Regions from separate parts of the Streptomyces sp. NPDC058964 genome, predicted to be linked through region 2. Evidence: riboswitches for the same ligand, from Rfam matches in the RefSeq annotation. Region 2 holds a riboswitch; the other holds the start of a gene.
The links. Region 2 has a riboswitch for thiamine pyrophosphate ahead of thiC (phosphomethylpyrimidine synthase ThiC). Riboswitches for the same ligand answer to the same signal wherever they lie in the genome.

Region 1: linked by a shared signal. The riboswitch ahead of ACFW2E_RS33295 (thiamine ABC transporter substrate binding subunit) and the one ahead of thiC (phosphomethylpyrimidine synthase ThiC) in region 2 are both predicted to bind thiamine pyrophosphate.

The regions. Positions count from the first base shown of each region.
Region 1 covers NZ_JBHYKH010000368.1:2,787-7,723, reverse strand. Annotated here, with positions in the region: gene ACFW2E_RS33305 (ABC transporter ATP-binding protein) at 1-955, opposite strand, end outside; gene ACFW2E_RS33300 (ABC transporter permease) at 955-2,556, opposite strand; gene ACFW2E_RS33295 (thiamine ABC transporter substrate binding subunit) at 2,556-3,674, opposite strand; TPP riboswitch at 3,764-3,871, opposite strand; gene rlmN (23S rRNA (adenine(2503)-C(2))-methyltransferase RlmN) at 3,895-4,937, opposite strand, start outside.
Region 2 covers NZ_JBHYKH010000204.1:771-7,264, reverse strand. Annotated here, with positions in the region: gene ACFW2E_RS24010 (cupin domain-containing protein) at 1-249, shown strand, start outside; gene ACFW2E_RS24005 (DUF5326 family protein) at 383-595, shown strand; gene ACFW2E_RS24000 (IclR family transcriptional regulator) at 792-1,652, shown strand; gene ACFW2E_RS23995 (SsgA family sporulation/cell division regulator) at 1,760-2,197, shown strand; gene ACFW2E_RS23990 (YibE/F family protein) at 2,289-3,815, opposite strand; TPP riboswitch at 3,888-4,067, shown strand; gene thiC (phosphomethylpyrimidine synthase ThiC) at 4,060-5,886, shown strand; gene ACFW2E_RS23980 (hypothetical protein) at 6,034-6,494, shown strand, end outside.

The DNA.
Region 1 (4,937 bases), on a different contig from region 2:
CCCGCAGCGCGCACGCCGCCTCCAGCCGCGGGCCGCCGTCCTCGGGCCGGAGATGGACGGCGACGTGCGTCCCCCGGAAGGTGCGGGCGGTCACGGTGCAGCGCAGGCCCTCGCCGGAGCCCACCAGCCGCACACCCGCGGGCCGTACCAGCAACGACAGCGGGCCCTGCGGTGCGTCCTTGGGCACCGGGAGCTTGCCCCACGGAGTGGCCGCGGCCGCCCCCGCGACCGTCGCCGGCACCACGTTGTCGAAGCCCAGGAAGCGGGCCACGAACTCGTCCGCCGGACGCTGCCACACCTCAAGGGGCGTCCCGGACTGGGCGATCCGTCCGTCCCGCATCACCACGACCCGGTCGGCGAGGGCGAAGGCCTCACCCTGGTCGTGCGTCACGGCCAGCACGGTGGTGCCCAACCGGCCGAACAGCTCGCGGAGTTCGACGACCAGGCGTTCCCGCAGCGAGCGGTCCAGCTGGCCGAGCGGCTCGTCCAGCATCAGCAGCCGGGGCCGGGGCGCCAGGGCACGGGCCAGTGCCACGCGCTGCTGCTCACCGCCGGAGAGCCCGGCGACGGCCCGGCGGGCGGCACCCGGAAGCCCCACCAGGTCCAGCAACTCCCGCACCTCGGCGTCCCGCTGCCCCTTGGAGGTGCCACGCATCCGCGGCCCGAACGCCACGTTGCCGCCCACGTCCCGCTGGGGGAAGAGCTGATGGTCCTGGAACATCAGCCCCACCCCCCGCTTGTGCGCGGGCACACCCGTCTGGTCCCGCCCGTCGAGCGACACCCGCCCGGAGTCCAGCGGCTGGAGCCCGGCCACCGCCCGCAACAGCGTCGACTTGCCGCTGCCGCTGGGCCCGAGCACGCACACGATCTCGTGCTCGGCGACGGCCAGGTCCACGGCGTCCAGCACCGCCCGCCCACCGAAGCGCACGGTCGCGGCCTCGAGTCTCAGCAGCATCAGAACTCCCCCGTCCGGTCGGTCCGCAACCGCTCGAGCACCAGCAGCGCCACCGCGCACACCACCATCAGAATCGTCGACAGGCCCATCGCCTGCCCGTAGTTGAGGTCACCGGGCCGCCCGAGGAGCCGCGCCACCGCGACGGGCAGCGTCGGGCGGTCGGGCCGCGCGATGAACACGGTCGCCCCGAACTCCCCCAGCGACACGGCGAAGGCGAATCCGGCCGCGATCAGCAGCGCGCGCCGCACCATCGGCAGGTCGACCTCCCGCCACACCCGCCACGGCGACGCCCCGAGGACGGCCGCCGCCTCCCGGAGCCGTCCGTCCACCGCCCGCAGCACCGGCAGCATGGTGCGTACGACGAAGGGCACGCCGACCAGGGCCTGCGCGAGCGGCACCAGGATCCACGACTGGCGCAGGTCCAGCGGCGGCTCGTCGAGGGCGATGAGGAAGCCGAAGCCGACGGTCACCGCGGACACGCCCAGCGGCAGCATCAGCAGCGCGTCGAATCCGCGCACGATCCGGCCCGCGTCACGGCGGGCCAGCGCGGCGGCGGCGAGAGCTCCGATCAGTACGGCGATGGCGGTGGCGGCGACGGCGTACTGGAGCGAGTTCCCGATCGCGGTGATCGGCGCCACCAGGAACGTACCCGCGTCCTCGCTGGTCAGCGCGCGGTAGTAGCCGAAGCCGGGGGCGTCCAGCGACCGCCGCACCAGCACGGCGAGCGGCAGCACCAGGAGTACGGCGACGGTGGCGAGGACTCCGGCCAGCAGCGCCCACTGGCCCGCCCCGCGCGGCCGTCGTGCCGTCACCGACGCGTCGACCAGGCGCAGCGCGGTCTCCCGGCGCCGTACCGTCCGGGCGTGCACGGCGAGGATCGCGCCCACCGCGACGAACTGGACGATGGTGAGCACCGCGGCCGTGGAGAGGTCGAAGATCTCGGAGGTCTGCCGGTAGATCTCGACCTCGAGCGTGGAGAAGGTGGGGCCGCCGAGGATCTGCACCACACCGAAGGAGGTGAAGGTGAACAGGAACACCATCAGCGCGGCGGCGGCCACGGCCGGGGCGAGCGCCGGGAGGGTGACCTTGCGCCAGGCCCTCAGGGGCGACGCGCCGAGCATCCGCGCGGCCTCCTCCTGGCGCGGGTCGAGTTGCGACCACAGGCCGCCGACCGTCCGTACGACGACCGCGTAGTTGAAGAAGACGTGCGCCAGCAGGATCGCCCACACGGTCGTGTCCAGCCGTACGCCCCACAGTTCGTCGAGCAGCCCGCCGCGGCCGACCAGCGCGAGGAACGCCGTGCCGACGACGACGGTCGGCAGCACGAACGGGACGGTGACGACGGCCCGCAGGACCTGTTTGCCCGGGAAGTCGAGGCGCGCGAAGACGTACGCGGCGGGCAGCGCGGCCAGCAGGGTGAGCGCGGTGGAGGCGAGCGCCTGCCAGGTGGTGAACCACAGTATGTGCCGGACGTCGGACTGTGTGACGACGTCCGCGATCCGCCCGAACCGCCAGACGCCGTCCACCTTCAGGCCGCGGGCGACGATCGCGGTGACGGGGTAGGCGAAGAACAGCGCGAAGAACGCGACCGGCCCGGCCATCAGGGCGAGCCGCGCCGCGTTCCCCGTGCGCCCCTTGAAAGACACAGCTTCAGTACGAGCGACGTCCACGACTTGACCCACTGGTCACGGTTGGCGGCGATCCTGTCGGGGGCCATGGTCTCCGGGTCGGAGGCCTGCCGGCCGTACTTGACGAACTCCGGCGGCACCTGGGCGGCCTGGCGCACCGGGTAGACGAACATCTTCAGCGGCATGTCCTCCTGGAACTCCTTGGTGAGCAGGAAGTCGAGGAACGCCTTGCCGCCCTTGGTGTTCTTCGCGTTGCTCAGCAGCCCCGCGTACTCGGTCTGCCGGAAGCAGGTGCCGTACGACACCCCGGTCGGGGCCGAGTCGGGCTTCGGGCTCGCGTAGATGACCTCGGCGGGCGGGGAGGAGGCGTAGGACACGACGAGCGGCCGGTCGCCGTGCGCCTTCCTGCCGCCGGCCGAACCGGAGAACTCCTCGTTGTACGCCTGCTCCCAGCCGTCGACGACCTTGACGCCGTTGGCCTTCAGCTTCTTCCAGTAGTCCTGCCAACCCCCATCGCCGTACTTGGCGGCGCTGCCGAGCAGGAAGCCGAGGCCGGGCGAGGACGTGGACGCGTTCTCGGTGACGAGGAGGTTCTTGTACTCGGGCTTGACCAGGTCGTCGAAGGACTGCGGCGGGGTCAGCTTGTGCTTGCTGAAGTACGCCTTGTCGTAGTTGACGCAGATGTCGCCGGAGTCGATCGGCGTGACGCGGTGCTTGGCCTGGTCGACCCGGTACCGGGGCAGGACCAGGTCGGAGCCCTTGACCTCGTACGGCTGGAACAGCCCGTTGTCGAGGGCGCGCGACAGCAGGGTGTTGTCGACGCCGAAGAAGACGTCACCCTGCGGGTTGTCCTTGGTCAGGATCGCCTTGTTGACGGCCTGGCCCGCGTCGCCGTCGTTGAGGACCTTGACCTTGTAGCCGGACTGCTTCTCGAAGTCCTTGAGCACGTTCTTCGAGACGGCCCACGAGTCGTGGCTGACGAGGGTGACGGTCTTGGATTCCGCCGCTCCCGCGCCGCCGGACGATCCGCACGCGGACAGCGCGAGCAGACCGATCCCGGTGGCGACGGCCACGAGGGTCTTGTTGTGCACTGGATTCCTCCTGGGGGTGACCAGGAAGAGACGCGGCCCCGCCCAGGACCCGTGGAGGACTCCACCGGGGCCCGGGCAGGGCGCAACAGCTTGAGTGATGACCGAACTTCCTACCCAGAATGACCTGGGCGAGGTTCAGAGGGTCTGCGGCCCGGTTGCCGCACTCTCAGCGCTGTGGCGCTCCCCTGTCGGAATATGAAGATGTACTGACCCGGTCAGGTTACCGCTCGCTGGCCGCGAGCTGACCACAGGCACCGTCGATCTCCTGACCTCGGGTGTCCCGGATGGTAACCGGTACCCCGTGCGCCGCGATGGCCTCGACGAACGCCTTCTCGTCCTCAGGCCGCGAGGCGGTCCACTTGGACCCCGGTGTCGGGTTCAGCGGGATGAGGTTGACGTGGACGGGCTTGCCCTTGAGCAGCCGACCGAGCCGGTCGCCGCGCCAGGCCTGGTCGTTGATGTCCCGGATCAGCGCGTACTCGATGGACAGCCGGCGCCCGGACTTCGCGGCGTACTCGAACCCCGCGTCGAGCACCTCGCGCACCTTCCACCGCGTGTTCACGGGGACCAGGGTGTCGCGCAGCTCGTCGTCCGGAGCGTGCAGCGAGATCGCGAGGCGGCACTTGAAGCCCTCGTCGGAGAACCGGTGGATGGCAGGCACGAGCCCGACGGTGGACACGGTGATGCCGCGCTGCGACAGCCCGAGCCCGTCCGGCTCCGGATCGGTGAGCGCCCGGATGGCCCCCACGACCCGCTTGTAGTTGGCGAGCGGCTCGCCCATGCCCATGAAGACGATGTTCGACAGCCGGGCCGGGCCGCCGGGCACCTCGCCGTCGCGCAGCGCGCGCATGCCGTCCACGATCTGGTGCACGATCTCGGCGGTCGACAGGTTACGGTCGAGCCCCGCCTGCCCCGTGGCGCAGAACGGGCAGTTCATACCGCATCCCGCCTGCGAGCTGATGCACATCGTCACCCGGTCCGGGTAGCGCATCAGCACCGACTCGACGAGCGTCCCGTCGAACAGCCGCCACAGCGTCTTGCGGGTCGTGCCCTGGTCGGTGGACAGGTGCCGCACGACCGTCATCAGCTCGGGAAGCAGCGCCTCCCGCAGCTTGGCGCGCGAACCGGCGGGAATGTCGGTCCACTGCTCCGGGTCGTGCGCGTACCGCGCGAAGTAGTGCTGCGAGAGCTGCTTGGCACGGAACGGCTTCTCACCGACCGCGGCGACGGCCTCCTTGCGCTCGGCGGGCGACAGGTCGGCGA
Region 2 (6,494 bases):
CTGCGGGAGCGGAACATGTCGGTCGGCCTCTATGCCCTCAACGCGGGCGAGCATGACCCGCAGAAGCCCCACAACCAGGACGAGGTCTACTTCGTCGTGAGCGGCCGCGCCTCGATCACGGTGGGCTCGGAGACCACCCAGGTCGCGCGCGGCAGCGTGGTGTACGTGCCCGCCGGGACGGCCCACAAGTTCCACCACATCAGCGAGGACCTCCGGGTCCTGGTGGTCTTCTCTCCCCCTGAGGCCTGATCCGGCGTCTCAGGGTTCCCTAGGGGAACCGTCAGGGGAGGACAAGGGGTGCGAGGTCCCCGCCGGACCCCTGGCGGCTCTAGCATCGAGTGCAGGACACCGAGAACGCACATGACTGCAAAGGACGAGGGCAATGCGAGAGATCTTCGCGGGACTTCCGTGGTGGGTGAAGTGGGTCGCGGTGCCGGTCATCGCCCTGGTCCTGTTCGGCGGCCTGATAGCCAATGTGGTCGGGTTCGTGATCGGTCTGCTCTTCAAGGCGCTGGTCTTCGTGGCACTGGTCGGCGGACTGATCTACATCGTGCGGAAGTTCATGGCGGGCTCCTCGTCGCGCAGCGACTGGTGAGCGCCGTGGGAAACCGGTGACGGTAACAGGAATCACCGGTTCCCTCGCGCGAGGGAAGTTTTCCGGGCACGTCGTCCGAGAGCGGTGGCAGACGGTTAAAGTCCGGAATTCGACGCGGGGTCCAGCCCCGCGGGCGGCGTACACCCCACCCGTGCTGGTTCGCACGGGCTGCCCCCTCGCGCTTCGGGAGTAACCCTTGGCCACGGCTGACACCGCAACCGCAGTACCGCTCGCACCCCCCGTGCAGCCGCGCTCCTCCGCGTCTCCCGCACAGCGCCGGACCTCCGCGGCGGTTCCCGAGCAGCCTCATTCGGCCACCCTCATCGGATCCGTCCAGCGGGCGATGCGCCTGCTGGAATCGGTCGCCGAGCACGAGTACGGCGCTCCCGCCAAGCAACTGGCCCGCGAGACGGGTCTCGCGCTCCCCACGGCGTACCACCTGCTGCGGACCCTGGTGCACGAGGGCTATCTACGCCGCGACAAGGGTCTGTTCTTCCTCGGCGAGGCGGCCGAGCGGCTGGGCAGCAGCGGAGCGGAGCAGAAACGTCGCAGCACGGTCGCCGCCACGCTCGCGCAATGGCGCGATTCCATCGGGGCACCGGTGTACTACGCGATGTACCGGAACGGCGAGATCGAGATCATGTGCGTCTCCGACACCCCGGGCAACCCGGCGGTCGAGGAGTGGGCCGACTTCCGCGAGACCGGGCACGCGCACGCCATCGGTCAGTGCCTGCTGTCCCAGATGGACGAGGGTGCCCGCCGCGATCACCTCGACCGCTACCCCGTGCAGTCCATCACCCCGTACACCGTGCGTGACAGCCCGAGCCTGCTCCGGCGCCTGAACGGGTTGCGCCGGATGGAAGTGGTCACGGAACGCCAGGAGTACGCACTGGGAACGGTCTGTGCGGCGATTCCGATCACGGTCGGCACCACGGCGGCCACGATGGCCATCTCCCTGCCCGCTCACCAGGCGAATCGGCTGCTGCCCGCGGCCCGGCAGCTGCAGCACGAGGTCGGACTGCAGCTCGGGGCGCTCGCGATCTCTATCAGTATCTGAAAACTCACTCCTTGTGATCTCTCATGTACTTTCTGCAAGATTTCCCCAGTGTCAGAGGGATCAATCCCGGCCAGTCGGTGTCATAAGGTCATAAGACGGGGTAGGCGATGCGCGAGTCCGTGCAGGCAGAGGTCATGATGAGCTTTCTCGTGTCCGAGGAGCTCTCCTTCCGTATTCCGGTGGAACTGCGCTACGAGACCTGCGATCCCTATGCCGTGCGGCTGACCTTCCATCTGCCCGGAGACGCACCGGTGACCTGGGCCTTCGGCCGTGAGTTGCTGATCGACGGGGTGGGCCGGCCCTGCGGCGACGGCGATGTGCACATCGCGCCCGCCGACGCGGACGTGCTCGGTGAGGTGCTGATCCGGCTTCAGGTCGGTGGCGACCAGGCGGTGTTCCGTTCCTCGGCACCGCCGCTGGTGGCTTTCCTCGACCGTACGGACAAGCTGGTGCCGCTCGGTCAGGAAGGGGCGCTCGCCGATTTCGACGCCCATCTCGAGGAGGCTCTGGACCGCATCCTGGCCGAGGAGCAGAGCGCCGGCTGAGGCGGCACGGCGACCGGGCAGGGGTTTCCACCGCGCCGCGTGGGGCGGCGCAGTAACGCTTCTCCTCGTATGCCACTCGCTCCGCCGAACGTCACCTCTTGCGACGCCGGCCCCTCCCGCCGTGAGCCGCGACCGGCGGGGCCGCGGCGGACCTGCCCGTCGTGGGCCCCGGCCGGTCGGCGGACACCACCAGGGCGGCGAGGGCCGTGGTGACCGGCACCGAGGCGACCAGGCCGATCGAACCCACCAGGGTGCGCACGATCTCCTCCGCCACGAGCTCGCTGTTCGCGACGCTTGTCACGCTGCTCTGAGCGATCGAGAAGAGCAGCAGCAGCGGCAGCGCGGCACCGGCGTAGGCGAGGACGAGCGTGTTGACGACGGACGCGATGTGGTCGCGGCCGATGCGGATGCCCGCCCGGTACAGCCCGCGCCGGCCCATTGACGGATTGGCCTCGTGCAGCTCCCAGACGGCCGAGGTCTGGGTGACCGTCACGTCGTCCAGGACGCCGAGCGAACCGATGATGACGCCGGCCAGCAGCAGTCCGCTCATGTCGATCGACGGATACAGCCCGTGGATCAGGCCGGTGTTGTCGTCCGTGTTGCCGGTCAGCGCCGCCCAGTCGATGAACTCCGAGCCCAGGATGCCGATCAGCAGCAGTGAGACCAGCGTGCCGAGCACCGCGACCGATGTGCGAGCCGAGAGGCCGTGGCACATGTAGAGCGCGATGAGCATGATGGCACTCGACCCCACCACCGCCACGACCAGCGGGTTCGAACCCTGCAGGATCGCGGGCAGGATGAAGAGGGTCAGCACCAGGAAACTGACGGTCAGTGCGACCAGCGCCATGAGGCCACGCAGGCGGCCCACCACCACGACGGCGAGCGCGAAGACGCCGGCCAGCAGGGCCATCGGGAACTTCCGGTTCACGTCGGCGACCGAGTACTGCAGATCCTTCGGCGCCGAGGGCTCGTAGGCGACCACGACCCTCTCGCCCTCGTGCAGCTGCCGGGACTGGTCCGGCTGGACGATCTCCGTGAATGTGCGGCCCTTGTCCCTGCCGGTGTCGACTCGGATCGTCGCCTTCTTGCAGGTGCCGTTCGTCCCCTGTTGCGCGGAGTCTCCCTGGGCCGTGGAGGCGTCACCGGCCCGGGCCTGCCCCGAGGCGTTGACCGACTTGCAGCTCACCTCGACCACCTTGGTGACGGTGGCCTGCTGCGTCTGCCGGTCGAAGCCGACCCCGGTGCGCGCGTGGGACGGGGCCCCGCCGGGCCAGAGGACCACGAGTCCGACCACGACCGCCGCGGTGAACGGGATCAGGATGGCCGCGATCACCTTGCGCAGATGCTTGGAAACGGGGGCGGCGGGGCCGTGACTGTGCGAGTGGCCGTGGCCGCTGCCGGAGACGGGGCCGTGCCCTTGCCGATGTCCCTGGCCGTGCGGTTCCTCGCCCCCTTGCCTGCGCCCGTGGCTCCGTCTGTGAGCGTGCCCGTGGTCGTGCCCGTGGCCGTTCTCGTCACCGAGACCGTGGCCTTCGGTGCCGTGTCCGTCGCCTGGCCGCGAGCCGGGTTCGCCCGGCGGCTCGGGTGGCGGGTACGGATACTGCTGCATCGTGGTCACCGATCGATCGTCGCAAGAACGGCGGGGGGTCCTCTGTTCACCGCGCCTGAATTGACGCTAGCGTGGAGGCACCTTTGCACACGCGGGAGCTCGGAGCACCGGGCTGAGAGGGCGCTGACCTCCGTATTCACGATGTTTCACGTGGAACACATGGTGTTTCACACGAAACATCGACCGAGACGGAATCTGCTGCGCCGACCGCCGAACCTGTTACCGGGTAATGCCGGCGTAGGGAGTAGGTCTCATGACCAACAAGGACGCACGCACGCCTGCCTCCACGCAGAACGCGGCCAGCGCAAACGCGACCGCTGCGACGAGCGGGGAGGCCGGGAAGTCCATCGGCTGGCACAAGGGGTATGTCGAGGGCTCACGCCCCGACATGCGTGTGCCGGTCCGTCAGGTGCACCTCACCAACGGGCAGTCGGTCACGCTGTACGACACCTCCGGCCCGTACACCGATCCCCTAGTCGAGACCGACGTCCGCAGGGGCCTGCCGCCGCTGCGGGAGAACTGGATCATCGCCCGCGGCGACACCGAGGAGTACGCGGGGCGTCCCGTCCGCCCCGAGGACGACGGGATCAAGCACACCTCTCCGCGTGGAGGCCTGCGCAACCTCGACGCGGTGTTCCCGGGGCGGCCCCGTCAGCCCCGCCGCAGCCGCGACGGCCGGGCGGTCACGCAGCTGGCGTATGCGCGCCGGGGCGAGATCACACCGGAGATGGAGTTCGTGGCCGTCCGCGAGAACGTGTCTCCCGAGGTGGTCCGCGACGAGATCGCGGCGGGCCGGGCCGTGCTGCCTGCCAACGTCAACCACCCCGAGATCGAGCCGATGATCATCGGCAAGCGGTTCCTGGTGAAGGTCAACGCCAACATCGGCAACTCGGCGGTGACGTCCTCCATCGAGGAGGAGGTCGAGAAGATGACCTGGGCGACCCGGTGGGGCGCCGACACGGTCATGGACCTGTCCACCGGCCGCAACATCCACACCACCCGCGAATGGGTGCTGCGCAACTCCCCCGTCCCCATCGGCACGGTGCCGCTCTACCAGGCTCTGGAGAAGGTCGACGGCAGGGCCGAGGAACTCACCTGGGACATCTACAAGGACACGGTCATCGAGCAGGCCGAGCAGGGCGTGGACTACATGACGGTCCACGCGGGCGTCCGGCTGCCGTACGTCCCGCTCACCGCGAACCGCAAGACGGGAATCGTCTCGCGCGGCGGTTCGATCATGGCGGCCTGGTGCCTCGCGCACCACAAGGAGTCGTTCCTGTACGAGAACTTCGAGGAACTCTGCGAGATCCTCGCCGCCTACGACGTCACCTACTCGCTGGGCGACGGCCTGCGGCCGGGCTCGATCGCTGACGCCAACGACGAAGCGCAGTTCGCCGAGTTGCGCACACTCGGGGAACTCAACCGGATCGCGAAGCGTTGCAACGTGCAGACCATGATCGAGGGCCCGGGGCATGTCCCGATGCACAAGATCAAGGAGAACATCGACCTTCAGCAGGAGATCTGCGATGAAGCTCCGTTCTATACGCTCGGCCCGCTGACCACGGACGTCGCGCCGGCGTACGACCACATCACTTCCGGCATCGGTGCCGCGATGATCGCCTGGTGGGGCACGGCCATGCTCTGCTACGTCACGCCCAAGGAACACTTGGGCCTGCCCAACCGGGACGACGTCAAGACCGGCGTCATCACCTACAAGATCGCCGCCCACGCGGCCGACCTCGCCAAGGGGCACCCAGGTGCGCAGGAGTGGGACGACGCGCTGTCCGACGCGCGTTTCGAGTTCCGATGGGAGGACCAGTTCAACCTCGCCCTGGACCCGGACACGGCAAGGGAGTTCCACGACGAGACCCTCCCGGCCGAACCCGCCAAGACGGCCCACTTCTGCTCCATGTGCGGGCCCAAGTTCTGCTCGATGAAGATTAGCCAAAGCATCACAGAGCGGTTCGGTGGCGCGGCGGCTGAGGGGGCGTCTCCCGACGAGATCGCCGAGGGGATGCTCCAGAAGTCGAAGGAGTTCGCGGCGAGCGGGAACAGGGTGTACCTGCCACTGGCGGAATAGCCGAAGTCCGACAGAGCAGCCCGCGTCTCAGGGCAGAGTCGCGGGCTGTCCTGCTGTGTGGGGACTGGCGGATGGCGTGATTACAGCCTTCTGCCAGGGACACAACAGGTGCCCTGACGCGTTGAACCGGGTGTGACGGAGCACTCGATGATGTGGGATGAGACGGGCCTTTCCGATCTGCAGGCGCACCTGGCTCACGAAATGCTGAGCCGCGTCTCGGCGATCGCCCTTGAAGAGAAAGTCTGGCTCGTCCGTGGTGTGGTGAATGCCCCGGATCGACGCGGTGTCGGCCGCGTGGTTCTGTGGGATGGACAGCGACTGGATGCGTCAGTTGCCTTCGACATGCCGCTGACGGACCCAGAGGGCGCAAACATCCCCTCCGGGGACCTGGCGGCTGCTCTGCGAAGTGCCCTGGCTGGCTGCTCCGAACAAGACGTCGAGCAGGCACCGCGCGACGCCTTCGGGATCCCCGTGATCGACGCCTCTGCCACCGTTCATGCCTTTGTCGCCCAGCCGCAGTTCCATCTCTCGGATGCACTGCTTGCTGCGGGGGCAGCCTTTTCCATCCCCTCAGAGTCTGACGAGCCCGCAGAGCTGCGCCTACGTGG